4 regions of the Rhizobium sp. SJZ105 genome follow, and region 3 is predicted to be linked to each of the others. Evidence: predicted binding sites of a transcription regulator. Region 3 holds the regulator's gene; each other region holds the start of a gene.
The links. Region 3 encodes PhoB, which activates phosphate uptake and scavenging genes when phosphate is short. Its sites were predicted from a motif close to TGTCATNNANCTGTCAT; they were not measured.

Region 1: FB593_RS03295 (esterase-like activity of phytase family protein) is a predicted target of PhoB. The motif match lies at 4,346-4,362, and genes of this name have one in related genera.
Region 2: FB593_RS03845 (DapH/DapD/GlmU-related protein) is a predicted target of PhoB. The motif match lies at 2,590-2,606, and genes of this name have one in related genera.
Region 4: phnC (phosphonate ABC transporter ATP-binding protein) is a predicted target of PhoB. The motif match lies at 3,227-3,243, and genes of this name have one in related genera.

What each region holds. Positions count from the first base shown of each region.
Region 1 covers NZ_VIUP01000001.1:655,846-663,080, forward strand. Annotated here, with positions in the region: gene FB593_RS03275 (NADH-quinone oxidoreductase subunit A) at 1-280, opposite strand, end outside; tRNA gene FB593_RS03280 (tRNA-Asp) at 716-792, opposite strand; tRNA gene FB593_RS03285 (tRNA-Asp) at 834-910, opposite strand; gene FB593_RS27790 (hypothetical protein) at 1,000-1,131, opposite strand; tRNA gene FB593_RS03290 (tRNA-Val) at 1,358-1,433, shown strand; gene FB593_RS27445 (hypothetical protein) at 1,745-1,885, shown strand; gene FB593_RS03295 (esterase-like activity of phytase family protein) at 2,094-4,292, opposite strand; gene hupB (DNA-binding protein HupB) at 4,651-4,926, opposite strand; gene lon (endopeptidase La) at 5,215-7,235, opposite strand, start outside.
Region 2 covers NZ_VIUP01000001.1:762,080-769,314, reverse strand. Annotated here, with positions in the region: gene FB593_RS03855 (RNA degradosome polyphosphate kinase) at 1-352, shown strand, start outside; gene ppx (exopolyphosphatase) at 349-1,872, shown strand; gene FB593_RS03845 (DapH/DapD/GlmU-related protein) at 1,920-2,552, opposite strand; gene FB593_RS03840 (hypothetical protein) at 2,740-3,054, opposite strand; gene FB593_RS03835 (hypothetical protein) at 3,231-3,578, opposite strand; gene FB593_RS03830 (esterase-like activity of phytase family protein) at 3,738-5,093, opposite strand; gene FB593_RS03825 (adenylate/guanylate cyclase domain-containing protein) at 5,243-6,271, opposite strand; gene FB593_RS03820 (hypothetical protein) at 6,457-7,071, opposite strand; gene rnd (ribonuclease D) at 7,209-7,235, opposite strand, start outside.
Region 3 covers NZ_VIUP01000001.1:1,472,450-1,479,684, forward strand. Annotated here, with positions in the region: gene argF (ornithine carbamoyltransferase) at 1-18, opposite strand, end outside; gene FB593_RS07455 (aspartate aminotransferase family protein) at 73-1,275, opposite strand; gene FB593_RS07465 (GcrA family cell cycle regulator) at 1,706-2,239, shown strand; gene phoB (phosphate regulon transcriptional regulator PhoB) at 2,541-3,224, opposite strand; gene phoU (phosphate signaling complex protein PhoU) at 3,256-3,981, opposite strand; gene pstB (phosphate ABC transporter ATP-binding protein PstB) at 4,080-4,895, opposite strand; gene pstA (phosphate ABC transporter permease PstA) at 4,910-6,232, opposite strand; gene pstC (phosphate ABC transporter permease subunit PstC) at 6,229-7,235, opposite strand, start outside.
Region 4 covers NZ_VIUP01000001.1:1,711,981-1,719,215, forward strand. Annotated here, with positions in the region: gene FB593_RS08685 (alpha-D-ribose 1-methylphosphonate 5-phosphate C-P-lyase PhnJ) at 64-966, shown strand; gene phnK (phosphonate C-P lyase system protein PhnK) at 963-1,739, shown strand; gene phnL (phosphonate C-P lyase system protein PhnL) at 1,744-2,451, shown strand; gene FB593_RS08700 (DapH/DapD/GlmU-related protein) at 2,448-3,065, shown strand; gene phnC (phosphonate ABC transporter ATP-binding protein) at 3,302-4,162, shown strand; gene phnD (phosphonate ABC transporter substrate-binding protein) at 4,248-5,153, shown strand; gene phnE (phosphonate ABC transporter, permease protein PhnE) at 5,223-6,209, shown strand; gene phnE (phosphonate ABC transporter, permease protein PhnE) at 6,209-7,235, shown strand, end outside.

The DNA of each region.
Region 1 (7,235 bases), 820 kb from region 3:
CGAACCAGCCCATATCACCGAAGGACACAGCCCAGGGGAACAGGAAGGCGACTTCCAAGTCGAAGATGATGAAGAGAATGGACACCAGATAAAACCGGATATCGAACTTCATGCGGGCGTCGTCGAAGGCATTGAAACCGCACTCGAAAGCGGAGAGCTTTTCCGGGTCCGGCGCCTTATAAGCGACAGCGAAAGGCGCGATGAGAAGCGCCAGGCCAATGACAAGAGCGATACCGATAAAGATTGCGATCGGAATATAGGAACTGAGGAGTTCAGTCATGGTCTCTTCCCTGTCCGGCCGGGTGCCGGACCTGCCTTTGCGACTGAAAGTCTAAAGGCGCACAAATATGTTGCAACGCCAAAGTGGTTAGCGCAGCCGCGCTCTCTCTGCAAGAGTTTAGGCACCATTTCAAGACACCTGCCGCATTGATTGGCAACAATATTGCCGGAATTGACGCAAATTTGGGCCACAATTCCGGGCTAAGCCCCTCAAATACAATAATAATCGATTGAACGACGCAACCGCAAAAAAGTCACACGAATTTTACGTCAAAATGGCAGCGAAGTGACGATCTCTCGATATCGAAACTTGACTAAAAACAGCAGGAAAAACCGCGCTCGCAAATGCCGGAAACAGGCGCTGAAATCGCCATTGCCGATATGGCAGGACGATGCCTGCTTGCTTCGTTTGGGAGTGTCATTTCGGTGAAAGAAATGGCGCGAGTGACGGGGCTCGAACCCGCGACCTCCGGCGTGACAGGCCGGCACTCTAACCGACTGAGCTACACCCGCGCTCCACAGACATTCGTCTGCGTTTTTTCCGAGGAACAGGATGGCGCGAGTGACGGGGCTCGAACCCGCGACCTCCGGCGTGACAGGCCGGCACTCTAACCAACTGAGCTACACCCGCTTATCCTGACCGACAAGACCTTAGTCTCGCCGTACGAACCAGCCTCGGCTGTTCGTTGAGCGGCTAACTACGGCGTTCGTGCGGGGGTGTCAAGCAGGTTTCACGACAAAAGAATAAGCTTCTTCATTTTGATCGGAAAAAACTGAAAGGCCTTTGACCGGCATTGCAGCGAATGCCTTGTTTTCCGGGCTTTTCCCAACAAAAACAAAAAACTTGTCCACAGCCGGGGCGTCCGTAACGCGATTCCAGCATACCGCCAAAGGTAACGGCCGGGCTTTGTTTTTATCGAAAAGCCCGCAGTTCCCGGCTTTTTGCCGATCACCTCTGCCAGTGGGCAGAGCTGTCCGGAAAAAAAACAAAAAAACTTCACAAAAGCCCTTGCGGTTTTTTTCCGATCCGAATACATCACGGCCACCGACGCGGCAGACACGATCTGCAAGACGCGAAGGGCGATTAGCTCAGTTGGTAGAGCGCCTCGTTTACACCGAGGATGTCGGGAGTTCGAGTCTCTCATCGCCCACCATTTTCCAGCTTCTTCAAATTGTGCGCATTACCAAGCCGAAGCTCTTTCGGATGTCGGTGCGTTTTACCGTCAACTTCCTGCATCGGGAATCACGGCCCCTGCTCCCGATTCTGTAGACGGCCGCGGCCTTGGGCTGGTGGAGCGGCTTTTCCGGCGTGAGTCTATGCCAGATCGGCACTTCTGTTCCACATTCATACAGGCCGGCTCCAATAGGTGTGCCACCCCGCAACATACCGAAAAATAAGCAGATTCAGACTTTTTAAAGAGATTTCATGCATTGTTTTCGAGCCGTTTCATGATGAACGGTATAAATGATGGATGAAACCATGTCGGTCGACGCGTTTGTAACACTCGCGCTTATTGCGCTGCCTGTTTATATTTTTTTCCGCTGGGTCCAGCAGGACTCGGAAAAAGACAGCACTCCCAAAAGCAAGAATTCCATGGGGCGGTGATCTCTAGCGATCTGGTCCACTGCACATTCATGGAAGTCCTCCGGATAACACCCTCGATTATGCGATAGCGACGCGATCATGCCGGTTTTAACGGCTGGTATGCGACTCATCGTGGGTAATCGGCATTCCCCAGATCGGGGTTTCTTCCGCCGCACAAAAAAGCCGGGCTATGCCCGGCTTTTCTCATTTGCGATTCTATTCGGACCGATCAGTTGATCGCCTTCAGATCGACGGTAAAGAACAGCGTTTCGCCGGAAGATCCGTCGACGCCGTCATTGTCAGTGACGACATAGGCCGTTCCTGCCTTGTCGAAGGTGAAGCCTTCCAGCTTGTCAACGGTATAGCCATTCGTCTGGGACTTGAGGTCCGGCAGGAAATCATGTGCTTCCTGCTTGGCCACCAGCGGCAGTTCGCCACCGATCTTGCCCGGCTTAAGGTCAGCGATCGCGACGCGGTAAAGCTTCTTTATCTTTGCCTTGTCACCGACCTGATTGTCGCGCTCGACGATATAGACATAGTCGCCCTGTGCGGTGATTTCAGAAAGGCCGACCCAGCCTGCCTCGGTCTTGTCGAGCGGGTAACGCACGGCGCCCCATTCCTTGGACTTCGGATTGTAGGAGACGAGCTTGACGAAACCCTTCTCGTCCGTGCCCCATTCGCGCTGTACGGCCATCCACAGCGTCGCGTCGTCGCCCTTGCCGATCATGGTCACGCCTTCGAAACCGAAGCGGGTTTCGCCAGCCAGCAGTTCCTTCGGCAGAGCGATCTCAGCCTTGATCTCGCCCTTGGCGCTGACATTGTAGAGTGCGTGGGGCACGAGCTTGGCACTGTCACCTTCCGAGGCCAGCCAGAAGCCGCCCTTACCGTCAAGCGTAATGCCTTCGATGTCGAGTTTCTGGGCTGCGATACCGTCGCGCTTGATGCGCAGGGCGCTGGTGATGGTGGCGGGCTTCTTCGTTGCGTCGATGGTGTAGATCGACGGCTGGTTGCCATAGACCGAGTCGGACACGGCATAGAGGATGCCAGGCTTTTCAGCATCGCCCACCAAACCGGAGAGAGCGCCCCAGCCGATCGGTGCGCCGTCAACGGTGGCGGAAGCGAGCTGCGGGTAGGCAATCTGGCCTTCTGCGCGTTCATAGATCATGACATGCGAGCGAGCGCCGCCATCTTCGACGAGATCGGCTTCGTTGGCAGTGACGAGAAGATTGCGCGACGGAATGGCGACGGCACCTTCAGGCGAAATGCCCGAGGGCAGAAGCTGGACCAGTTCCGGTGTGCCGCCCGTATCCTTGTAGACCGCAGCGAGAGACGCGCGCTCGGCAAGAACGAAGAAGTACTTCTGACCATCGAAGGTTGCCGTCTCCAGACCTTCCGGCTCGATGCCCTTGGCCTTGGAGCGCTTTTCCGGATAGTGGCCGATGCTGGCGGCAGCGTGCTCAAGGGTGGCACCGGCTTCATAAAGAAGCTTGCCGGTCTTGTCGAAAATGGTGAAGCCGCGCGCGCCGCCCTGCCAGTCGCCCTCATTGGCGATGACGATTCGGTCATTGTCCAGCCACTTCACGGCATCTGGCTCACGCTTGCGGCCTTCCTGCTTGTCGGTGAATTTGATCTGGCCGTCCGTCTTCGTGTCGACGCCTTCCAGATCAACCGTGCCGGCGGAGAAATGCGTCTTTACCGTACCGGTCTTGCCGTCGATGATGACGATGTGGTTGTTTTCCTGCAGCGTGAGCGCGATCTCGCCATTGGCATTGATCGAGACGAATTCCGGCTCCGGATCTTCCGGGGAGATTTCGGCAAGGCCGGTCACGTCGATTTTCTTCAGCGTCGCGCAGTCAGCAACACCGTTCTTCAGACCGACCGTCACCAGATAACCGGCCGGCATCTGTGGCAGGGCGCCTTCGTTCACCTCTTCATCGCGTTCGTTTTCGATCGCGATAGCGGCGAAGGTCTTGTCCGGGGAAATTGCGACAGAATCTGGCTGGCCGCCGAGGTCGCAGCTCGCTTCAATCTTCTTGGTGGCGATATCGACCGTCACCAGCTTGCCGGACGGCTTGGCGCGGTTTTCGGACGTGTTGACACCGGCCAGAACCTTGGCGCCAGCAACGGCAACCGAGGTCGGTTCGCCTTCCAGCAGCAACGCGCCGCCAGCCTTGGGTGCCTTCGCGTCGGTGATGTCAACGAATCCAATGCCGCCAAGCGGGCTGTCCGAATAGATCAGCGTCTTGCCGTCTTCGCTGGCGGTTACGATTTCAGCTGAAGTGACGGCCTTCGCGTCCTTGTCCGCTGGCAGGTTCTTTACGACCGGGAAAGATGCGATGCGGTTGAAAACCGGCTCGGCAGCAGCCGGAAAGGCCGCGGACGTGAGCAGAGCAGCAGTCAAAGCCATCTGAGAAAGTCGGAACGCCATTATAAATCCCCCTTGGATCCAAAAAAACACCCTATGGCTTCTGCGTCAGAGACATGACAGCGGCATGACATTTCCTGCCGGAGGAATCAAAAAGCCCGACCATGAAGGCCGGGCTTTCCTGTTCGTGCGCACATTCCGCGTATCAGAGCGCCGTGTGACCGGATGGAGGCTACACAGGCGCGCTCTCCTACTTTCAAGTACATCTTGCCGGTTCGAAAAAAGGGCTATCCGAAAAATCATTTCGAAAAGCCGCCCGGTTTACGTGCCGGCATGATGGCGTCAGGGCGTCAAAACATGTGTCCTCGTGAACCTGAAAAGCCGCCCGCCCGCCGCCGGACGTCGCGGCCTTTCGGAAACCTTACGAGTTGACGGCGTCCTTCAGGCCCTTGCCTGCGGAAAACTTCGGTACGTTGCGAGCCGGGATATCGACTTCAGCACCCGTGGAAGGGTTACGACCCTTGGAGGCTTCACGACGGCTTACGGAGAAGCTGCCGAAGCCAGCGAGACGGATGTCGCCACCGCTCTTCAGTTCGTTCTGTACGGTTTCGAATACGGCATCAACAGCGGAAGCAGCATCTGCCTTCGTGAGACCAGCCTTTTCGGCAACAGCAGAGACGAGCTCGTTCTTGTTCATGTTTCCACCCCTTTCAATGGTTTGAAACGACTCAAATTAAGCCGGCGCAGAATACGTCTGTATCCGCGCGCAGCAACTCAAAAGCGCTGGAATCGCCTGAAAAACAAGGGGTCTGCGGGGTTTTTCACAAAAAAGGCCGACATTTCTGCCGGCCTTTCCCTTAAACGTGCCAATTTCGCACCAGTTCTGCGAGCATCAAAGAAGCATCGCGCCTTTCGGCATCTAACACATTGAATCTATGCACAGGTGTCGCGAAAACCGATTCTGGCTTTCACAACGACGTGGCAATCAATGTGCGATCGTCTGTCCGCCCTCGTCGACACCGTCGACAGTTGCGATAACAGGCGTTTCGATGCTGCCGTCCCACTCGATTGGCTCGGGCATGCGAAGCAGCGCGTGCTTGATGACCTCACCCATGCGAGACACCGGGATGATCTCCATCTCGTTCTTCACATTATCAGGAATATCCGCCAGGTCCTTGGCGTTTTCTTCCGGGATGAGCACCTTCTTGATGCCACCGCGAAGCGCCGCAAGCAGCTTTTCCTTCAGGCCGCCGATCGGCAGCACGCGACCACGAAGCGTGATCTCACCCGTCATCGCCACATCCTTGGAGACCGGGATACCGGTCATGATGGAGACGATGGCGGTTGCCATGGCAACACCGGCAGACGGTCCGTCCTTCGGGGTAGCCCCTTCCGGAACGTGAACGTGGATGTCGCTCTTGTCGAAACGCGGCGGTTCGATGCCGAAGTCCACGGCGCGCGAGCGGACATAAGATGCCGCTGCCGAAATGGATTCCTTCATCACTTCCTTGAGGTTGCCGGTGACCGTCATGCGGCCCTTGCCGGGCATCATCACGCCTTCGATGGTGAGCAACTCACCGCCGACTTCCGTCCATGCCAGACCGGTGACGACACCAACCTGATCCTCACGCTCGGCCTCGCCGTGGCGGAACCGCGGAACGCCCAGATAATCCGGGACATTGGCTGCGGTGACTTCCACGGACTTGACCTTGCCCTTGATGATCTCGGTCACGGCCTTTCGCGCAAGCTTCATCAACTCGCGCTCGAAGCTGCGCACGCCCGCCTCGCGGGTGTACTGCTGGATCACGATCATCAGAGCGTCATCGCTGACCGAGAACTCTTCCGGACGCAGGGCATGTTCCTTGATCGCCTTCGGCAGCAGGTGACGCTTGGCGATTTCGCGCTTTTCGTCCTCCGTATAACCGGCGATGCGGATCACTTCCATACGGTCCATCAGGGGACCTGGAATGTTCAGCGTGTTGGCCGTGGTCACGAACATCACGTCGGACAGGTCGTATTCCACCTCAAGATAGTGATCCATGAAGGTGGAGTTCTGTTCCGGATCGAGCACCTCCAGCAGTGCGGAAGACGGATCGCCACGGAAATCCATGCCCATCTTGTCGATCTCGTCGAGCAGGAAGAGCGGATTGGACTTCTTGGCCTTCTTCATCGACTGAACGATCTTGCCCGGCATGGAGCCGATATAGGTACGGCGGTGACCGCGGATTTCCGCCTCGTCACGCACACCACCCAGCGCCATACGCACATATTCGCGGCCGGTCGCCTTGGCGATCGACTTGGCGAGCGAAGTCTTGCCGACGCCGGGAGGACCGACGAGGCACAGGATCGGGCCACGGATCTTCGAAGCGCGAGCCTGCACGGCCAGATATTCAACGATGCGTTCCTTGACCTTGTCCAGACCGAAATGATCCTGATCGAGGACCGCCTCGGCGCTGTTGAGATCAACCTTGACCTTCGACTTCTTGCCCCAGGGCAGGCTGAGCAGCCAGTCCAGATAGTTGCGCACGACAGTCGCTTCCGCAGACATCGGGCTCATCTGGCGAAGCTTCTTCATTTCCGCCTCGGCCTTATCCTTGGCCTCCTTGGAAAGCTTGGTCTTGGCAATGCGCTCTTCCAGTTCGGCCATCTCGTCACGGCCATCCTCGCCGTCGCCGAGCTCCTTCTGGATCGCCTTCATCTGTTCGTTCAGATAATATTCGCGCTGAGTCTTCTCCATCTGGCGCTTGACGCGCGAGCGGATACGCTTCTCGACCTGAAGCACGGAAATTTCGCCTTCCATGAAGCCGAGCGCTTTTTCAAGCCGCTGCTTCACGCTGACGGTTTCCAGCATTTCCTGCTTTTCGGTGATCTTGATCGACAGGTGCGAAGCAACAGTGTCGGCCAGCTTCGAATAATCGTCGATCTGGCCGGCAGCGCCGACAACCTCGGGCGAAATTTTCTTGTTGAGCTTCACATAGCTCTCGAACTCCGAAACGACGGAACGCG
Region 2 (7,235 bases), 710 kb from region 3:
TTTCGGCCTGCCGTCCGACAAGGCGCTGGTCTATATCGGCTCCGCCGACATGATGCCGCGCAACCTTGATCGCCGCGTTGAAACGCTGGTGCCGCTCACCAACCCCACCGTGCACGAGCAGGTTCTTTCACAGATTATGCTGGGCAATCTCATTGACAACCAGCAGAGCTACGAGATACTTGCGGACGGAACGTCGAGGCGCATCGAGGTGCGTAAAGGCGAAGAACCGTTCAACGCGCAGCACTATTTCATGACCAATCCCAGCCTTTCCGGACGTGGTGAAGCCCTGAAATCAAGTGCGCCCAAATTGATTGCCGGGTTGATTTCTTCCCGCAAGAAACAGGCTGAATGACTCGATCAGAAGCACAGGGGCGGCTGACCGGCCTTGCCCCCGTTTCCGTCATAGATATTGGTTCGAACTCCGTTCGTCTCGTCGTATATGAAGGTCTTTCCCGCGCGCCCGCCGTGCTGTTCAACGAAAAGGTCCTTTGCGGTCTCGGCAAGGGACTGGCCCTCACGGGTCGGATGCATGAGGAAGGCGTTAGCCGGGCTTTGATGGCGCTGCGTCGCTTCCATGCGCTTTCCGAACAGGCGCAGGCGCAGCAACTCTACGTACTGGCGACAGCGGCAGCGCGCGAAGCGGAAAACGGCCCGGATTTCATCCGTGAAGCCGAAGCCATACTTGGTTGCGAGATCGAGGTGCTGTCCGGCGAAAAGGAAGCGCTTTATTCCGCCTATGGCGTGATCAGCGGTTTCCACGACCCGGATGGCATTGCAGGCGACCTGGGCGGCGGTTCGCTGGAACTCATCGACATCAAGGGCAAGAACTGCGGCGAGGGCATCACCCTGCCGCTCGGCGGCCTTCGGTTGTCGGAACAATCGGATGGCTCGCTGGAGAAGGCGACGACAATTGCCCGCAAGCACGTCAAATCTTTCGCAAAGCTGCTGGCGGCCGGCGAGGGGCGTACCTTTTATGCCGTGGGCGGCACGTGGCGAAACATCGCCAAGCTGCACATGGAGATCACAGGTTATCCGCTGCACATGATGCAGGGATATGAATTGCCGCTGGCGGAAATGCTGAATTTTCTGGAAGAAGTCATCGTCTCCAGGGACAGCAAGGACCCGGCCTGGCAGGCGGTCTCCAAGAACCGCCGTTCGCTTCTGCCGTTCGGCGCCATCGCCATGCGTGAAGTTCTAAAGGCGATGAAGCCGGCAACGATCGCCTTCTCGGCGCAGGGCGTGCGCGAAGGTTATCTTTATTCGCTGCTGACGGAAGCGGAGCGGGATACCGACCCGCTGTTGGTCACGGCCGACGAGCTTGCCATTCTGCGTGCCCGTTCGCCCGAACATGCGCGCGAACTCGCCGACTGGAGCGGCCGCACCTTTCCGGTCTTCGGCATCGATGAGACGGAAGAGGAAAGCCGTTACCGGCAGGCCGCCTGCCTTCTGGCCGATATCAGCTGGCGTGCACATCCGGACTATCGCGGCCTGCAGGCGCTCAACATCATCGCCCACTCCTCCTTCGTGGCGATCACCCATCCGGGCCGCGCTTATATCGCGCTTGCTAATTATTACCGCTTCGAAGGGTTGAACGACAACGGCACCACACAGCCGCTCGCCGCCATGGCGGGTGACCGCCTGCTGGAACTCGGCAAGTTGCTCGGCGGCCTGCTGCGCGTCGTTTACCTCTTCTCAGCCTCCATGCCCGGTGTCGTTGATCACCTGAAATTCCGCAAATCCACCACTCCGGATCTGGATCTGGAATTCGTCGTACCACACGCCTATTGCGATTTTGCCGGCGAGCGTCTGGACGGACGCCTGCAGCAACTGGCGAAACTGACGGGCAAGCGGTTGGCGTTTGTGTTCGAGTAACGGGCAGACGCCGGCCATTTGGCACCGCAGACAGTTGTGGAGCTATACTAGGACCAGCGCTGACAAAAGGCGTCGATATCGCTTGATTGAAAGTAGGCTAGCCGCGCCATGATCGTCTCGAAGGGCCAGTCCCACCAGGCGATTTTGGCAAGCTTCCCCGCCACGGTTTGCGAAAACCGCTCGCGAATGATCTTCGCGGGAACACCGCCGACGATGGTGTAGGGCGGCACGTCCTTGGTGACGACCGCGCCTGCTGCGAGCACGGCGCCGTCTCCAACCTTCACGCCCGGCAGCACGATGACCCCGTGACCGATCCAGACATCGTGACCGATGACGGCGCGATCCTCCTTGCGGCGATCTAAAAAAGCGTCGTCGCGCACCGCCTCTGTAGCGTAATATTCCGGGCAGTAACTGAAACGGTGCATGGACGGTCGGTCCATTGGATGGTTCGGTGCGCCAATCCTGACGTCCGCGGCAATAGCGCAGAATTTCCCGATTGTCGCATCACCGACAATACAACGGGGTCCGAGGTAAGAGTAATTCCCGAGTTCGACGTTGTGCAGAGAGGTATCGGCCAAAATTTCGCAGCAGCTACCTATGTTCGAGTCCCTTATGCTTGCCGTCGAATGGATAACTGTCTCTGCGAGCTTGGGGCGATTGAGTTGTGCGGTTGAGTGCATGCCTGTCTCCGGATTTCGGCCTGCGTAACCGGCGACTATGAAGGGCATATGACGCGAAATTGCGAAGGCAAGCCGATTAGGCCAGATATCCTTTTGAAATGCAGATCGTGTACGCGCTTTGCGTGGAACGAAATCAGGCTTCACACAGCGCCGTCAACCGCCGGAACCATCCGCAGTCGCAGCTTTTTTACTTCCAGTAATGGTCGGATATGTTTTGGGCATTCTGAATGATGTGACGCGCGACTTCGGGATCTCCGCCCTCGAATGTTTCCAGATCGGCTCCGCATAGCAGCAGGAAAAGCTGCTGGTGTGCGACAGCGGCAAAATAGTCATGAGGCGGTGGCTGTATTTCAGACCCGATTGACTGGAGTTCGTCAGCAGCCTGTTTGCTTGCACGCTCAAGCGCTGCGAAAATAGTGGACACCATCGCCGATTCTGTCCGTTGCAATATATCCTGAACCTGCCGTTCGGCGGGCGTCAGGACCGGGCAGCTCTCACTCATCGCACAACTCTCCTCTCGGCACACCTCGTTTACCTGCGGTACTATGCCATGGATTGTGTCTGCTTTGAGAGGAGAAGCTGAAGTTGTGGATTTTAAACCGCAAACGAAAAACACGACAGACCGAAATCGGTTTGTCGCCGAGACAAACCGGTCGCCTCGCTACAAGCCGTTATTATTCAACCGTGCCCCAGCGCCTTCCTGATACAGGCGCTGAGATAGGCATATTGCAGGGGCGTGGCCCTTGCCATCGCCTCCGTGCGGGTGGCGGGCCTGTCCTCGTAACCGACCGGAATATCGAACTGGGTGAAGGTGAAATCCCAGCGGGTGCCGTTGACGATATTGTAGAAATGGTCGGCGCCGCTAACGACGGTTTTGGCGAGGTCGCCACCGAAAATATCCTGCACCACAAGAGCTGTAACGCCACCTTGTCCCCTGGCTGGGTTTTCTCTCGACCACAGGCTGCTGGTTTCGAGTGACCAGCTTTTCCTCAGGGCGTAATACAGTCGTTCGGCATTGTCCTGCATGACGGGTCTTTCCTGTTTCGGAACCGGGTTCCGGGTCAGGTTGGGTCGGTACAGTAACGGAGCGCCTCGCTTCCTTTTTCAGGCCGCAGGAACGCTCCGTTCAGTTGAGCTTGCGCCGATGCGCTGACGGTGCCGGAACGAATTCCGGCACTCCTTTCCTCACTTCGCGTCGAGAAGGTCCTTGACTTCCAGGAGGACGAATTCGTTGTCGTCAGCCTTGTCCAGCGCACGGCCGGCCGAGAAGGGCAGGTTGTTGTCGTTGCCGACGATGATATGGGTGGCGTCGACACGGTCTACATTCTCGATGGTCACGAACGGCATGTCGTAGAAACCGTTGCCGCCGCCCTGACGCTTCCTGTTATCAGGATCGGAGATCTTCAGCAGATCGATATAGCCGATCTTGCGCGCCGCCTTGCCGGCATTGGCGTCGTTGAATTCGATCTTGTAGATGCGCTTGACCTTGGAAGGTACGGCAAAGCAGTTTACGTCCGGCTTCTTCGGGTCGGCGCAGGCCTTGTCAGCGGTGCCGGCGCCATTGTCACGCTCGATGACCAGCGCGGTGCTCTCGTCCAGCATGTTGAAATCGCCGATGGCTTCACCACCTTGCGCCAGCGGGTAGAGCCAGGTGCGGCCTGTCCATTCCTTCTTGGCGGTATCGAGTTCGATGATGCGAAGGGCGGTTGAGCCGTCTTCGGTCTTTTCGACCTGACCGTCGGCGGTGTAGAGCGGGCCTTCGAGAAGGCCGTAAAGCTTCGAGCCGTCCTTGGAGAGCGCCATGCCTTCATAACCACCTGATCGTTTTAGGTTGAAAGCGGGCATTTTCTGCGTGGGGTTGCCGGGCAGTGCCAGGGTCGGATGATCCGGGGACTTCACCTCGATATCGCCGGCCTTGGTTGCGATGACGTCGGTCAGCTTGCCGTCGCGGGTGAATTTCAGGATGTAGGGACCGAACTCTTCGCCCACCCAGAAGCCGTCGGCAACGGGCTGAATGGATTCGACGTCGAAGTCGGCGCCCGTCAGGTAACGTTTGGTCGAACCTTCCATGACGATGGGGAAGGGAGCTTTCTTGTCCGGGTCGGAAAGGAACACCGTCTCCAGCGCGTTGACCTTGCCGGCATCCCAGTCGAATTTGATGTGGTGGAGCATCAGCATGGCGTCGCTGGAGTTGAGCTTCGAGCCGAAACCATTATCGGAAAGGCTCCAGAAGCTGCCGTCCGCCATGGCCTTGATTCCGGAAAAGCCCTGCATGGCCTGGCCGTTGAACGGCATGGAGAGGCCGGTCGGGCGAACGCCATCCTTGCCGGGCACGGTGCCGAGACCCTCGGCGCGCTTGCGGTCGGCCGTCGTGAACTTGGCGGATGTCTTGAGGTATTCCGGCGCATCGGCAGGTGCTGCGATGATGGTGTTGGCGGGCAGAATGGCGTGCGAGACCAGCTTTGCCGGAAACTCCTGCTCTGCATGGGATGCGGTTGCGAGCGCAAGAACGGCGAAAGGTGCGAAAAGAATATGCTTCATGGTGGAGACCCCTCAATGCCTGTTGAAGACAGGACTGAGGCGATAGGGGTGCCACATGACAGGCAGGTGATTGCAGTTTGAAGCTTTGATGAATTTTGATGACGGGCGGCCTCGGAAACGAAGCTACCCGTTTGTTTTCAGGGGTTTTTTCAGGCGGCTGGGGCCTGATATTGGCTGAGCGTACACACGCCGAGCGTCTGCCCGCGTCCCTTGACAGCATGTTCGCCGAGATATTCGCTGCGAACACCTTTGGGTAGCACCAGCTGATGGGCGAGATCGGCAGAAATCAGCACGGGATGGCCGAGCATCTTGCTCAGTGATTCGAGCCGCGAAGTGGTGTTCACCGTGTCGCCAAAATAGGTGATCTTGTGGTGATCGACGCCGATTTCGGCTGTTATGACCGGCCCGCCATGAATCGCAAAGCGAAGGCGCGGCACTTCACCGAAACGGGCGAGCCACATGTCGCGCTTGTCCTCGATGGTCGCCTGGATATCGAAAACACAGCGCACGCAGGCTGCCCGCCTTATCGCCATGTGATAGGGCCAGGTGATGATGGCCGCGTCGCCGATGTAGTCGTCAATGACGCCGCCATGTCTTCTGACGGGGGCTGCGTAGCTCGCGAAGATTTCGCCCAGAAACTCCTGCGCCTTCAGGTCGCCATGGGTTTCGGCAAACGAAGTGGAGCCGACGAGGTCGATGAAGATGAAAACGCGGTCTTCGCTGACTGGACGGCGATAGCGCCCAAGTATGAGATCGATGAAGATGTCACGGCCCAGCAGTTCGCGCACGCGCATGATGAAAACGATGATGCCGCAGACGATGAGGGTGAAGATCAGTGTCTGCACCTCGGCATGCACCGCCCGTTTCCAGGTGCCGGGAAATATGCCGCTAACCCACAGAATGGTACCGCCAAGCCCGAAGCCACAGAAGACGAGGACGGCGTAGATGATGAGGCCGACGGCAATATAGGCCGGTGTCGGCAATGCGCTAACCTGCCGCGACAGACCGGGCAGCACGTAACCACGCTCGAAGGCGAGGATTGGCGCACAGGCGAACAGCGCATAGGTGGCGCCAATGAGCGCGCCGCCGCCATATTCCAGAAACGCGTAGGCCACCCCGCTGCCGGCCACGGCAACGAAGAGCACCACGTAATCCAGAATGGGCAGCAATTTTCTCATGTCGGTTCTTGATCTCGGGGAAGGGAAGCGTCGTGCCCCCGTCAGGCGAAGCTTCTGTTCAAGTCATATGCGACATTAATGTGGAAAATGCGCTGCAAAAAGTGACCATTCGGTAAGGTCACATGAAGGATTGGAAAGGCTGTTGCCCCGTTGCCGCAAAAGGGCTGTGAACCCGGCTCTACTTCTTAATAGGATGTTCTGTAATAGACCGTTTCAAGCGGGGATTGCGGACGGTCGTCCGGCGAGCGGTTCGACCATGTGACGGGGAAGGCGGCAAAACGCAGCCGGTTGCCGTCTATCCATGCCCGGTCGAACAGGGTTTCTCCCTTGCTGGCAAAGGTGATGGCCGCGCAGGTCCGACCATCGACATCGAAGGGAATATTCTCTTTCCAGCCAGTCAACCCGCAGCCGATACCCTTCGGGTCACCATTATAATGCTCGACAACCGCGGGGTCGTTGGGTGTCATGGCGATCGAGGTGACGGTATGGGCAAAGAGCATGCTGTCGTTGTCCTTCAGGCCACCATCCAGCGTGCCTTCGTAACGCACCTGCACCGTGGGCTGCTGGCAGCTGCTGCGGGCGTAAATCTGTGAGACAGCATGCATGCGGCCACCGCGTATGGTGATGCGAGTGACGATGCCGTGACGATCGTTCTTGCCGATCTTAAGGCAATCGGTCGTCCATTCGCCCTGAAGATCGACCTTGCCGTCATCGGCGCGCGCTGACGTGGATGAAAGAGTAGGGAAAATGCCTGCGGCCGCGATAGATGCGGCCAACAGCAGAGCACGGGCAGGTTTCATGGAAATACCCTCAAAGCGAGACCATCTGCAAAGAGATGGACCGCGATGCGGGCAAAATTTGGGTTGGCGCAGGTCCGGTAAAAGCAGAAGCGCTTTCGCGTCCGGACAACGCGCAAAACTGCGCGAGGCGCGGGCGATCAGGCCTCGCTCACCGCCACATCAAC
Region 3 (7,235 bases):
ATGTTTTGGTGAACCCATTCTAATCTGTCCCATGCTTGCGAGCCCCTGAAGAGAGGCCCGCTCTTGATTTTTTCAGGCGCTTTTTGCCTGTTTCGCAACCGTCAGGGAGGCGGCAGCCGCGTCGATACGTGCAAGACCCTCACGGGCCTCTTCCGCCGTGGTGACGAGCGGCGGCAGAAGACGGATGACATTGTCGCCCGCAGGAACGCCAAGCAGATGCTCTGCGCGCATGGCCTGCAGCAATTCGCCCGAAGGAATCTTCGCCTTGATGCCCAGAAGCAGACCTTCGCCGCGAATTTCCTCGATCACGTCAGGATAACGGTCCTTGAGCGAGGCCAGACCCTGCCGGAAGACCAGCGCGACGTCACGGACCTTCTCGAGAAAACCTTCGGAGAGAACGACGTCAAGCACGGCATTGCCGACTGCCATGGCCAGCGGGTTGCCGCCATAGGTGGTGCCATGTACGCCCGCCATCATGCCGGAAGCGGCATCTGCCGTGGCAAGGCATGCGCCGAGCGGGAAACCGCCACCGATACCCTTGGCGACCGCCATGATATCGGGCGCAACACCGGTATGTTCATAAGCAAACAGCTTGCCTGTGCGGCCGACACCCGTCTGGACCTCATCGAAAATCAGCAGCAGGCCGTGCTCGTCGCACAATCCGCGCAGAATTTGCAGGAATTCCTTGCTGGGCGAGCGAATGCCGCCCTCGCCCTGGATGGGCTCGATCAGAAGTGCTGCAGTCTCAGCCGTGATGACGGCCTTGAGGGCATCGACATCACCGAACGGAACCTGATCGAAACCTTCGACCTTGGGACCGAAACCTTCGAGGTATTTCTGCTGGCCACCCGCGGCGATCGTCGCCAGTGTACGGCCATGGAAAGCGCCTTCGAAGGACACGATGCGGAACTTCTCCGGATGGCCCTTGGTATAGTGATAACGGCGGGCGGTCTTGATGGCGCATTCCAGGGCTTCCGCGCCTGAATTTGTGAAGAATACCTTGTCCGCGAAAGTCGCTTCCGTCAGGCGCCTGGCGAGTTTTTCCTGTCCCGGCACTTCATAAAGGTTCGAGACGTGCCAGACCTTCTCGGCCTGCGTCTTGATCGCATCAACGAGGTGAGGATGGGCGTGGCCCAGCGAGTTGACAGCGACACCGGCCGCAAAATCCAGATATCGCTCGCCGCTTTCCGTGAACAGCCATACACCCTCACCGCGCTCGAAGCGCAGGGGGGCTCTTGAAAACGTATCAAACAATGGCGCGCCGGCTTCGGCCATGGCTGTATCACTCCTTGCGCAGATGCGCTGTCAAACTGTTGTCAATAGGCTTGCGGGGTTATCCCTCGCCTGAAAATCAAAATGCCGCCTTGCGGCGGCAGGGGCACTATTGTCACTTCGTTTGCCGATGTCAACAAAAGTCAGCGTTTCCCGGGCTTCTCAAGCACTAGTATGCGGCGGCGGGCCAGCCCCAAGGTGTTGCCTTTCAGACTCAATACGCCAGCAAGTTGGGGAAAACCGGAAAATCGATTCCAGATGATTCCCGCGACTCTTGCCACGGAGTCGGGCTGGCACTAGGTTAATCGCTAATTACTAGACTGCATTGCGGCGGAACTAGTCACCGAAAATCAGGCGGAAACCACGCTTGCGGCATGCGCGCGAGACGGAGAGGGATTCTGCCGAAAATACACGCGACAAGCGGAGAAGCGGCATGAACTGGACAGACGAACGAGTCGAAAAGCTCAAGAAATTGTGGTCCGAGGGCCTTAGCGCCAGCCAGATTGCAGCGCAGCTGGGCGGCGTCAGCCGTAATGCCGTGATCGGCAAGGTCCATCGTCTCAATCTGCCGGGACGCGTCAAGGCTGGCGGTCCAGTGACTTCGGCACGCTCCGCGCCGAAGCGCACAGCTGCCCCTGCCCCGCGCGCGACGACTTTCGCAGGTCGCGTCAACGCGGCACCGGCGCGTATCCTCACCCGTTCGAACGCGGCAACGGCGCTGCACGAGGAGATCGATATCGAGACCGCGCAGGTGCTCGATTACGTTCCTTCCAAGAACGTTGTCACGCCGATTTCCCGTCGCCTGACGCTGACGGAACTGACCGAGCGCACCTGCAAATGGCCGGTTGGCGATCCGCTGAAGGACGACTTCCATTTCTGCGGTTGTGAAGCGCTGGAATCTTCGCCCTATTGCAAGTTCCATGCGAAACTCGCCTACCAGCCGGTGAGCGAGCGCCGCAAGGCTTGAGTGTTGCGGCACGCATTCAGCACTCAAAAATTACGGGCCTTCGGGCCCGTTTTTTTTATGACAAAAATCAAGCCGCTTTCTGGGGCGACTTGATGGCAGGCCACACCCTTTCCCCTTACTATTGGGCGTGACCCTTCTATCCGGATCTCAACGCGCCGCCGATCTCCTCCGGTCAAAACGGACAATGGCATCGAGTTTGGCGGATATTCATATTGAAAAAGCCCGAAATCGTTTCAGATTTCGGGCTTCCTGATTTTTTGGTGCACTACTTCGCCAGCGAAACCACCTGGTTCCGCGTCGCTCAGGCTTCCATAGAATATCCCGCGCCACGCACCGTGCGGATGACATCCTGCATGTGCGAGAAATTCAGGGCCTTGCGCAGACGTCCGACGTGCACATCGACAGTGCGCTCGTCGACATAGATATCATGACCCCAGACGCCATCCAGCAATTGCGAGCGGGAAAACACCCGACCCGGCGACGTCATCAGGAATTCCAGCAAGCGGAATTCCGTCGGGCCGAGGCGCACTTCGCGGCTTTTGCGGTGAACGCGATGGGTCTCGCGATCCAGTTCGATATCGCCGCATTTGAGCACCGACGACAGAACCTCGGGACGGGCCCGGCGCAACATGGCCTTGACCCGGGCCATGAGTTCCGGCGTCGAGAACGGCTTGACGACATAATCGTCAGCGCCGGTAGCGAGACCGCGAACCCGTTCGCTCTCTTCGCCACGCGCCGTCAGCATGATGATGGGCAGGCGTTCTGTTTCCGGCCGCATTCTCAAGCGCCGGCATAGTTCGATACCGGAGACACCGGGCAACATCCAGTCCAGGATGAGAAGATCCGGAATGCGCTCCTGCAGCCTGATTTCCGCCTCATCGCCACGGGGTATCGTGTCGACGTCGTATCCCTCAGCCTCGAGATTGTAACGAAGCAGGACGCTCAACGCTTCCTCGTCTTCCACAACTGCAATCTTGGGCACCATATGCTGAACTCCGCAAGCTTCTGCTTGTCTGTTACTCGGTCACCGAACCAAGCGTGTTGGAACTGTCGTCCTTCGGACGCTCGCCCTCCGGCTGGCTGCCGGTGGTCATGTAATAGATCGTCTCTGCGATATTGGTCGCATGATCGCCGATACGCTCGATGTTCTTGGCGCAGAACAGAAGATGCGTGCAGGTGGTGATGTTGCGCGGGTCTTCCATCATGTAGGTCAGAAGCTCCCGGAAGAGCGACGTGTACATGGCATCGATTTCCTCGTCGCGTTCACGGATCGCATTGGCCTTTTCGGCGGAACGCGTGGAATAGACGTCGAGGACTTCCTTGAGCTGCACCAGCGCCAGGTCGGACAGATGCTCGATGCCGCGGGCGAGCTTGCGCGGAACGCCGGTGCCGGCGACAGCGATAACGCGCTTGGCCGTGTTCTTGCCAAGATCGCCGACGCGTTCGAGATCGGCGGCGATACGCAGGGTGCCGATGATCTCGCGAAGGTCTGCCGCCATCGGCTGACGCTTGGCGATGGTTACGATCGCCTTGTCGCCGATTTCGCGCTCAGCGTGGTCGAGAATGGTATCGTCCGAAATGACTTTCTGCGCGAGCGCAGCATCGGAATTGACGAGTGCGCGCACGGCGTCACCGCACATCTGCTCGGCAAGACCGCCCATTTCGGCGATGCGGCGCGTCAGAAACTTCAGTTCGTCGTCATAGGCAGACAGGATATGCGAATGGGTCGTTGTCTGTGTCATGGTCTATTCCTCCGGCTTGGCCTGCATGCGCGTGCCCAACAGCGGGGCACGGCAGAGGCACCAGTCTTGTACGGTTACGATAAAGCACCGGCCGGGGATCAGCCGAAGCGGCCCATGATGTAGTCCTGCGTGCGCTGGTCGTCCGGATTGGTGAACATCTTGTCGGTTTCGTTTTCTTCGACAAGATGACCAAGATGGAACATGGCCGTACGCTGGGAAACGCGCGCCGCCTGCTGCATGGAGTGCGTGACGATGACGATGGTGTAGTTGGTGCGCAGTTCGTGGATCAGTTCCTCGACCTTCGCAGTCGCGATCGGATCCAGCGCCGAGCACGGCTCGTCCATCAGGATCACTTCCGGGCTGACGGCAACCGCGCGTGCGATGCACAGACGCTGCTGCTGGCCACCGGAGAGGCCCGTGCCGGATTCCAGCAAACGATCCTTCACCTCGTTCCAGAGACCCGCTTTCTGCAGGCTATGCTCGACGATCTGGTCCATATCTGCCTTGTTGCGGGCGAGACCATGGATACGCGGGCCGTAGGCGATGTTCTCATAAATCGTCTTCGGAAACGGGTTCGGCTTCTGGAACACCATGCCGACGCGGGCACGCAGTTCCACGACGTCGATCTGCTGATCGTAGATATCGTCGGTATCGAGCGTGATCTTGCCGGTGACCCGGCAACCGTCGATCGTGTCGTTCATGCGGTTCAAGGTGCGCAGGAAAGTGGATTTACCGCAACCGGACGGGCCGATAAGTGCAGTCACCGTGTTTTCGCGGACATTGAGGTTCACGTCGTAAAGCGCGCGCTTTTCGCCGTAATAAACCGAAACATCCTTGCCGATCATCTTGTATGAGACTTCATTCATTTTCTTGTCCAGCGCCTTTTCAACTGCTGCTTCCGACAACATGTTCATTGCTCTAGCTCCCTCTACCAGCGCCGCTCAAAGCGGCGACGCAACAGGATTGCGCCAACATTCATGAGAATGAGGAACAGAAGCAGGATGATGATAGCGCCAGATGTCCGTTCGACAAAGGCGCGCTCAGCTTCGTTCGCCCACATGTAAATCTGCACCGGCAGGGCCGTGGACGGATCCATAGGCGTTGTCGGATAGTTCGCGACGAATGCCACCATGCCGATCAGAAGCAGCGGCGCCGTTTCGCCCAGTGCGTGGGCGAGACCGATGATGGTGCCGGTCAGAATGCCAGGCATTGCCAGCGGCAGGACGTGATGGAAAATCGTCTGCATCTTGGAAGCGCCAAGACCGAGTGCGGCGGCGCGGATCGACGGCGGCACGGCCTTCAATGCAGCGCGGGTGGCGATGATGATCGTCGGCAGCGTCATCAGCGTCAGGACGAGGCCACCGACCAGCGAGGCCGAGCGTGGAAAGCCCATGAAGTTGATGAAGACGGAGAGACCGAGCAGACCGTAAACAATGGAGGGAACAGCCGCCAGATTGTTGATGTTGACCTCGATAAGGTCCGTCAACCGGTTCTTGGGGGCAAATTCCTCCAGATAGATGGAGGCCGCAACACCGATCGGCAGCGACAGCACCAGCACAATCAGCATCATGTAGAACGAGCCGATCAGCGCAACGCCAACACCCGCGGCTTCCGGACGGCTCGAAGCGCCGTTGACGAAGATGCCGGTATTGAAATGCTTGCCAAGCTGTCCGCTTTCCACGAGCTGGTTCATCCAGCCGAGCTGCTGGTTCGAGATACGGCGGTTTGCTTCATCCCCCGACATGTCGACCTGGCCCTTGAAGGCGCTGTCGACATCACCCGACGCCAGAAGCGTGACGCTGCGCGTGGTGCCGATGACGGACGGATCGGCGACGACGATATCACGCAGCTGGGTGCGTACGCTGTCGGAGATCATGACGTTGACGGCGCGAAGACCGGCCTTATCCGTCGGCGCGACGCCGAGAACCTTTGCCACCGCATCACGGGCGAGGACGGGGTAGTTGGCCGTCATCAGCTTTGCCGGATTGGTTGCGCGCTCGTTCTTTGGATCGATGATCAGTTCGGAAAACTCGACCGGAACGGTGATCATCGTCTGCTGGAAGGCGGTGTGACCCTTGGATACGACCGACCAGAGCAGCAGAAAGAGGAAGATGAGGCCGAACGAGATTGCTGCCAATCCATAGGCGCGGAAGCGGCGTTCAGCTGCATAGCGACGCTTGATGCCGATATCACGGCGCGTGGCCTTGTTCACGGCGGCAGCACCGGCCGCCGGGGAAACGATGTCGGTCATTCATATTGCTCCCGGTATTTGCGCACGATGTAAAGCGCGTAGATATTCAGGCAAAGCGTGATTGCAAAAAGAGTTATGCCCAGCGCGAAGGCCACCAGCGTTTGCGGCGAGGTAAACTCAAGGTCACCCGTCAGCTGGCTGACAATCTTGACCGTCACTGTTGTCATGGGTTCGAAGGGGTTGAGCTGCAGGCGGGCAGCGACACCAGCCGCAAGAACCACGATCATGGTCTCGCCGATCGCACGCGACGCCGTCATCAGCACGGCGCCGACGATGCCGGGAAGAGCGGCGGGAAGGATGACCTTCTTGATGGTTTCAGAGCGCGTGGCGCCGAGACCGAGAGAGCCATCGCGCAACGAACGCGGCACGGCGGTGATGATGTCGTCAGACAGCGACGAAACATAAGGGATCAGCATGATGCCCATGACGAAGCCGGCGGTGATGACGCTCTGCGCCTGGATGAAGTTGGCGTAGTTGCCTGTCGCAAGACCGCTGATCTGCGTAGAAATATCTCGCAGGAAAGGACCAACAGTCGTCAGCGCGAAGAAGCCGTAGACGATCGTCGGGATGCCCGCGAGCACCTCGAGCAACGGCTTTACTATCGAGCGAAGGCGCGGCGTCGCATATTCCGACATATAGATCGCCGAAAACAGCCCGACCGGAACGGCGACCAGCATGGCGACGAAACCAATATAGAGCGTGCCGGCGAGCAGCGGGATCAGGCCGAACTGGCCGGAAGAGTCGGTCGCACCGGCAGCGGCAAAACGCGGATCCCATACCGTTCCGAAGAAGAACTGGTGCGCCGGAACCATGGTAAAGAACTGGATTGCTTCCGAAAGCATCGAAAGGACGATGCCGATGGTCGTCAGGATGGCGATGGACGACGCGACGACCAGAGCCGCGAGAATGACCCGCTCCACCCTGTTGCGCGCCCGAAAACGCGGCGCGATTGAACGCAGTGCATAAGCGGCACCGGCGAATGCGGCCAGCAGCACGGTGGCGA
Region 4 (7,235 bases), 240 kb from region 3:
CACGGCTGCAAGAATTCCAATCTCCATGAGCTTGTACTCCTTTTTTCGCAAGGTTAACGCGCAATGCTTAAAGAAGTTTCATTCGACGACGGGCTGGCTGCCTACAACTTCGCCTATCTGGACGAACAGACCAAGCGGATGATCCGCCGGGCGATCCTGAAGGCAATTGCCATTCCCGGTTATCAGGTTCCCTTCGCTTCCCGTGAAATGCCTATGCCTTACGGCTGGGGCACCGGCGGCGTGCAGGTGACCGCCGCCATCCTCGGTCCAGACGATGTCCTGAAGGTTATCGACCAGGGCGCCGACGACACCACCAACGCCGTTTCCATCCGCGCCTTCTTCCAGAAAGTCGCTGATGTCGCCGTCACCACCCGCACCAAGGATGCAACCATCATCCAGACGCGGCACCGCATTCCCGAAGAAGAACTGCATTCGGGGCAGGTGCTTGTCTATCAGGTTCCCATTCCTGAACCCTTGCGGTTCCTCGAGCCGCGTGAGACCGAAACCCGCGTCATGCATGCGCTGGAGGAATACGGCCTGATGCACGTCAAGCTTTATGAGGACATCGCCCGCAACGGCCGTATCTCCACCACCTATGCCTATCCGGTGAAGGTTGCGGGGCGCTATGTGATGGACCCCTCGCCAACCCCGAAGTTCGACAATCCGAAAATGCACCTGTCGGACGCCCTGCAATTGTTCGGGGCCGGGCGCGAAAAGCGCATCTATGCCGTGCCACCCTACACGGATGTCGTCAGCCTGGATTTCGAGGACCATCCGTTTGAAATCCAGAGCTTCGACAAGCCCTGCGCGCTGTGCGGCGGGGAGAATGTCTATCTGGACGAGGTGGTGCTGGACGACAAGGGCGGGCGGATGTTCGTCTGCTCCGATACCGACCATTGCGAAGACCGCCGCGCCCATGGCCACAAGGGCCATTTGCTGGCGGATGTGAAGGAGGCCGCAGAATGAGCGACGCACCGCTTCTGAAAGTCAGGGACGTTTCGAAATATTACGGCGACCGCGCCGGTTGCCGTAACGTCTCCTTCGAGCTTTATCCGGGCGAGGTTCTGGCAATCGTCGGCGAATCCGGCTCCGGCAAGACCACGCTTCTCAACTGCATTTCCACACGGCTCGTGCCGACGGCTGGCAGCGTGGAATATCGCATGCGCGATGGCTCGGTGCGAGACCTCTATCATATGGGCGAGGCCGAACGGCGTTTCCTGATGCGGACAGACTGGGGTTTCGTGCACCAGAACCCAGCGGATGGACTGCGCATGGCGGTTTCGGCCGGCGCCAATGTCGGCGAGCGGCTTATGGCTGTCGGTAACCGGCATTACGGCAATATCCGGCAATCAGCCAGCGAGTGGCTGGAACGGGTGGAAATCGGCACCGACCGCATTGACGACCAGCCTCGCGCCTTTTCCGGCGGCATGCGTCAGCGTCTGCAGATTGCCCGCAACCTGGTGACCTCACCACGACTCGTCTTCATGGACGAACCGACCGGCGGCCTCGATGTCTCGGTGCAGGCACGCCTGCTCGATCTCGTGCGGGGTCTCGTCAACGATCTCGGCCTCGCCGTTATCGTCGTCACCCACGATCTGGCGGTCGCGCGGCTGCTTTCCCATCGCATGATGGTGATGAAGGGTGGTGACGTCATCGAACACGGTCTGACAGACCGGGTGCTGGATGATCCGCGCGAACCCTACACGCAATTGCTTGTTTCCTCCATTTTGCAGGTTTGACGCCATGCCGACACCCCTCATCGTTTCGGAAGTCTTCAAAAGCTTCACCATGCATCTTCGCGATGGCATCGAACTGCCTGTTGTCCGCGATGTCAGTTTCTCCGTGTCCGGCGGAGAATGTGTCGTGCTCGGCGGCCCGTCCGGCATCGGCAAAAGCTCGATCCTGAAAATGCTCTATGGCAATTATGCCATCGACAGCGGCCAGATTCTCATCCGCCACGAGGATCAGGTCATCGACATGGGCAGCGCCTCGCCGCGCACCATCCTCGAGATTCGCCATCGCACCATCGGGTATGTCAGCCAGTTTCTGCGCACCGTGCCGCGCGTTCCGGCGATCGACGTCGTCGCCGAGCCGCTTTTTGCGCGCAAGGTTGCCGCGGAAGAGGCCCGCGAGCAGGCAGCCGTTCTGCTTTCGAAACTCAACCTGCCGCGGGAATTGTGGTCGCTGCCGCCAGCAACCTTTTCCGGCGGCGAGCAGCAGCGCGTCAACATCGCACGCGGTTTCATCACCGATCACGCGATCCTGCTTCTCGATGAACCGACCGCATCCCTGGATGCCGCCAACCGACGGGTGGTCGTGGAGATGATCGCGGAAAAGAAGTGCAAAGGGACGGCCTTGCTCGGTATTTTCCATGACGAGGAAGTGCGGGAAGCCGTGGCCGATCGCGTTCTGGATGTCTCGCAATTCTCCCCCCGGAAGGCAGCGGCATGAGTGTGAAGGTCGGTCTCGAACCTGTTGTCCACGAAAGTGCCCGCGTCACCAATTCATCGATCGGCCGCTATACCGAAATTTCGGAACGCTGCCGCATCGAGGAAGTGGAGATGGGCGACTATTCCTATGTCATGCAGGACGGTGCGATCTGGTGCGCCACCATCGGCAAATTCGTCAACATCGCCGCATCCGTCCGCATCAACGCGACCAATCATCCGATGTCGCGCGCCACACTTCACCATTTCACCTACCGTGCCCGCAATTATTGGGACGACGCCGATGATGAAAATGACTTCTTCGCCGCCCGCCGCGCCAAGCGCGTGGTGATCGGCCACGATGTCTGGATCGGCCATGGCGCGACCATCCTGCCTGGCGTCACAATCGGAAACGGTGCGGTAATCGGGGCCGGCGCGGTCGTGTCGAAAGACGTTGCGCCCTATACCATCGTCGGCGGCGTACCCGCCCGGCTGATCAGGAACCGCTTCCCGGCGGACCTTGGCCAGCGCATGGACGATCTCAAATGGTGGGACTGGGACCACGCAACGCTGCGCGGCGCACTGGACGATTTCCGCACCCTCGCCGCCGAGGATTTCGTGGCGAAATACGCCGGGTAAAATCGCCCCACACCGAAGAAACTGCAGATTCCGGGGTCATGCTCCGGGGTCTCCCTAACCATGTCTGCGAGACACCCGCCGGCCTCAATCCGGTGGCACGACTACTAAAAGGTTCGCAGGCGACCACTCGCACGCCTTATCTGCGCATTCTGTAATATTTTCTTCATCAAACTGACATTCACGCTTCACGCACCGCTGTTAGGTCGAACCCCATCAGAAGAAGATTGGACGGGGAAATGAGCTTTCACCTGAAGCAAGTCACGCGCCGTTTCGGCAACCACACTGCGGTCGATTCCGTGAATGTGGAAATTCCGCAAGGCCAGATGGTTGGCGTGATTGGACGTTCTGGCGCAGGAAAGTCAACGCTGCTGCGCATGATCAACCGCCTCGTCGATCCCTCCTCGGGTTCCATTCATTTCAACGACACGGAAGTCTCTTCGTTGAAGGGTGCCGCCCTGCGCAACTGGCAGCGCGACTGCGCGATGATCTTCCAGCAGTTCAATCTGGTGCCACGTCTCGACGTGCTCACCAATGTCATGCTCGGCCGCCTGAACCACCGTTCGACCGTGCTCAGCCTGTTCAACATCTTCACGGATGAAGAGCGCCTGATGGCGATTGCCGCCCTCGAGCGGCTCGGCATCGAGCACGTAGCCATGCAGGCGGCGGGCACGCTTTCCGGCGGCCAGCAGCAGCGCGTCGCTATCGCCCGGGCACTAATGCAGTCTCCGAAGATGGTTCTCGCCGACGAGCCGATCGCCTCTCTCGATCCCCTGAACGCCAAGATCGTCATGGACGCCCTGCGCGACATCAACGAGCGTGAAGGCATCACCGTCATCACCAATCTGCATACGCTGGATACGGCGCGCAATTATTGCGAACGCATCATCGGCATGTCGCAGGGTCGAGTCGTTTTCGACGGAACACCCGCCGAACTGACGGCGGCGGCGGTCACGGAGATTTACGGCACGGATTCACACGGCGCCGGCATCGACGAGACCATGACCTCGACCAGCATCAATATTCCCGGCGCGCAGCTTGCCGCGCGTCCGGTTCAGCAATCTGCCGGTCCCGAACCGCTGGCTCTCGCCGGGCTCTGAGGAACCGCTCAGCATCGTTTGCGCCCGCGTCAAGGGCCGATACTTCACAACAAACTCCGGCTCGCCGGGAAAAAGGAGAAAGTCCATGTTGAAGAAAATCCTTCTTTCGGCAGTCGCCCTTGGCGTTCTGGCCGGTTCGGCCATGGCTCAGGACGTCAAGGTCCTGCGTATCGGTCTCGACGGTTCGGAAAATGAAGCCGACCAGATCCGCAACACGAAGTGCGTTGCCGATGGCCTCAAGGCTGCAACCGGCGTTTCCGAAGTTCAGGTTTTCCCGTCGCCGGACTATAACGGCGTTATCCAGGGCCTGCTCGGCGGCACCATCGACATTGCATCCATGGGCGCTTCTTCCTACGCCAAGATCGCCATTGCCGATCCCAAGGCCGTCGATCCGATCCTGACCTATACCGGCTCTGACGGTTCCAGCGGCTACTACACGATCATGGTTGCCCGCAAGGACAGCGGCATCAAGTCTCTGGCTGACGCCAAGGGCAAGAAGATCGGCTTCGCCGACCCTGACTCCACCTCCGGCTTCCTCGTCCCGAACGTATCGATCCCGAAGGAAACCGGCGTTCCGGTCAAGGAATATTTCTCCGAAACCGGCTTCGGCGGCGGCCATGAGAACCTCGTTCTCGCCGTTCTCGACAAAAAGTTCGACGTCGGCACGACATTCGGTTCGGGCGTCGGCAAGTGGGAAGAAGGCTACTCCGGCGGCAACCTTCACCAGATGGTCAAGAAGGGCAACCTCGACATGGACGATATCGTTCAGGTCTGGAAGTCCCCGCTGATCCCGAACGGTCCGCTTCTCGTTGCCAACAAGATCGGTGACAGCATGAAGCAGAAGGTCGAAGACTTCTTCATGGAACTGCCGAAGAAGGATCTCGCCTGCTTCCAGGGTTACACCCAGGGCAAGAACACTGCCTACATCAAGGTCGACCCGGCTTTCTACCAGACGATCATCGACGCCCGTAAGTCCGTTATCGGCGGCTGATCCTCAGATCATATCCGGAAGCGGCGGTGCCTTGCGGCATCGCCGCTTTTGCCAATAAAGGAAAGCGGCATGGCGACCACACTGCAACATGGTACCCTCACCCCCGAGGGATTGAGCGCATCGTCCCGAACAGTGATGCGTCATTATCAACAGCAGCTTAGGACACGGCGGATTTATACCGTTATGTCGCTCGTTATCTTCCTCATCGTCCTTGCCGCCTCACTGAATTTCGCCAATGAGGCCAATTCGGGCAAGTTCTTCGAGCGCCTGCCATATTTTTTCGACTTCATGAAAACATTCGTGCCGGATAGCCCGCTCGAGGTCTTCCGGGCGATGTTCGACCTGCCGTCGCCCTATGACAACGGTTCGCTGAAATACAACTATGTCGCGGATCGCGTTTACATCACCAACGGTTTCTACATACCGCATTTCATCTATCAGCTGATCATCACGCTCAACATCGCGCTGGTCTCGACGATAATAGGCACGACTTTCGCATTTGTGCTGTGCTTCTTTGCCTCCACCAACCTTATCGGTGCCGGCCTCGTGCGCTGGGTTGTACGCCGGGTAATGGAGATTCTGCGCGCCTTTCCGGAGATCGTCGTCGCGGGATTGCTGACTGCCATCTTATCGATCGGGCCGATCGCGGCGATCATCGCGATTTCCGTGCACACCATCGGGGCTCTGGGGAAGCTATTCTTCGAAGTCGTGGAAAATGCCGACATGAAGGCGGATGAAGGCCTGCGTGCCGCGGGTGCCAACTGGCTGGAGCGGGTTCGCTTTGCCATCGTGCCGCAGGTCCTGCCCAATTTCGTGTCCTATGCATTGCTGCGTGCCGAAATCAACGTACGCGCCTCGACCATCATCGGCGCCGTTGGTGGTGGCGGCATTGGCGAGGTCTTTCGGCTGTCGATCGGTAACGATCACGCTTCCAAGACCTATGCCATCATCATCCTGCTGCTGATCACCATCATCGCCGTAGACCAGTTTTCCAGCTGGTTGCGCCGCAGGCTGATTGGCCATCAATCCTTCGAATTCGGACGGGGAGCGGCCTGATGTCGTCCAGCTTCATTCTCAATACCGCAGACCGCGAGAGGCTGACGGCCGCACATCCCGCAATTTTCAATCGCGGCTTCATGCAGCGATACGGCTTGCTGACCGGTATTGTCGCCGTCCTCGTCTATCTCACCGCCTGCTTTTTCTTCTTCAATGTCGGCCCCGCTTTCATGCAGGGCCGATGGGATCGCGCTTCGAGCTACATTCAGGACTGGTATTCCTGGCGGGCCCAGCCACGCCTTCGTTTCGAAGACGGCAAGGTGAACCCGCAGTGGTCAAGCCGGATGCAATATCCCGCCGATGCGCCGATCGACTGGCTGCAACCCTTGCCGGATGGCGGCTACAGCGTCGTTTACGCGGGCACGCAAAACCGTCTCGACGTAACGCCGACCCGGGTGGACGTCTATGTGGACGGCAAGAACTATCCCGTCATCATCAATGGCGACAAGGCTCTGGCCCCTGAGGTCCTGCCGCAAGAGATCACGCAGGACGGCAACAAGGTTCTCGTGCATTACGGTTTTGCCGGACAGGCGGAAATCCGCACCAGCCAGGTTTACGTGCAGCGGCGGTTCCTCGGGTGGGCGAACTTCCTGTTCGATACCAAATCGGAATTCTGGGGCAAGGGCTACGGCGACCTTGCCGCACTGGCGCTGTGGGGGGAAAGGCTCGATCCCACGCGCTCCAACATCAGCCACATGGTCGATGATTTCCTCGACAATGGTGTCTGGCAGCACGCCGATATTCTTTCCAAGCTGATGCAGACGCTGGTGATGGCCTTTGTGGGCACGTTGTTCGGCACGCTCGTTGCCCTGCCGCTCGCTTTTCTCGCCGCACGCAATATCACCGCCAACAGGGCCGCCAACTGGGGCATGAAGCGTCTATTCGACTTCCTGCGCTCGATCGACATGCTGATCTGGGCGCTGTTTTTCACCCGCAGCTTCGGTCCGGGGCCGATCCCCGGGATTGCCGCGATCTTCTTCACCGATACCGGCGCGCTCGGCAAGGTCTATGCCGAGGCGCTGGAGA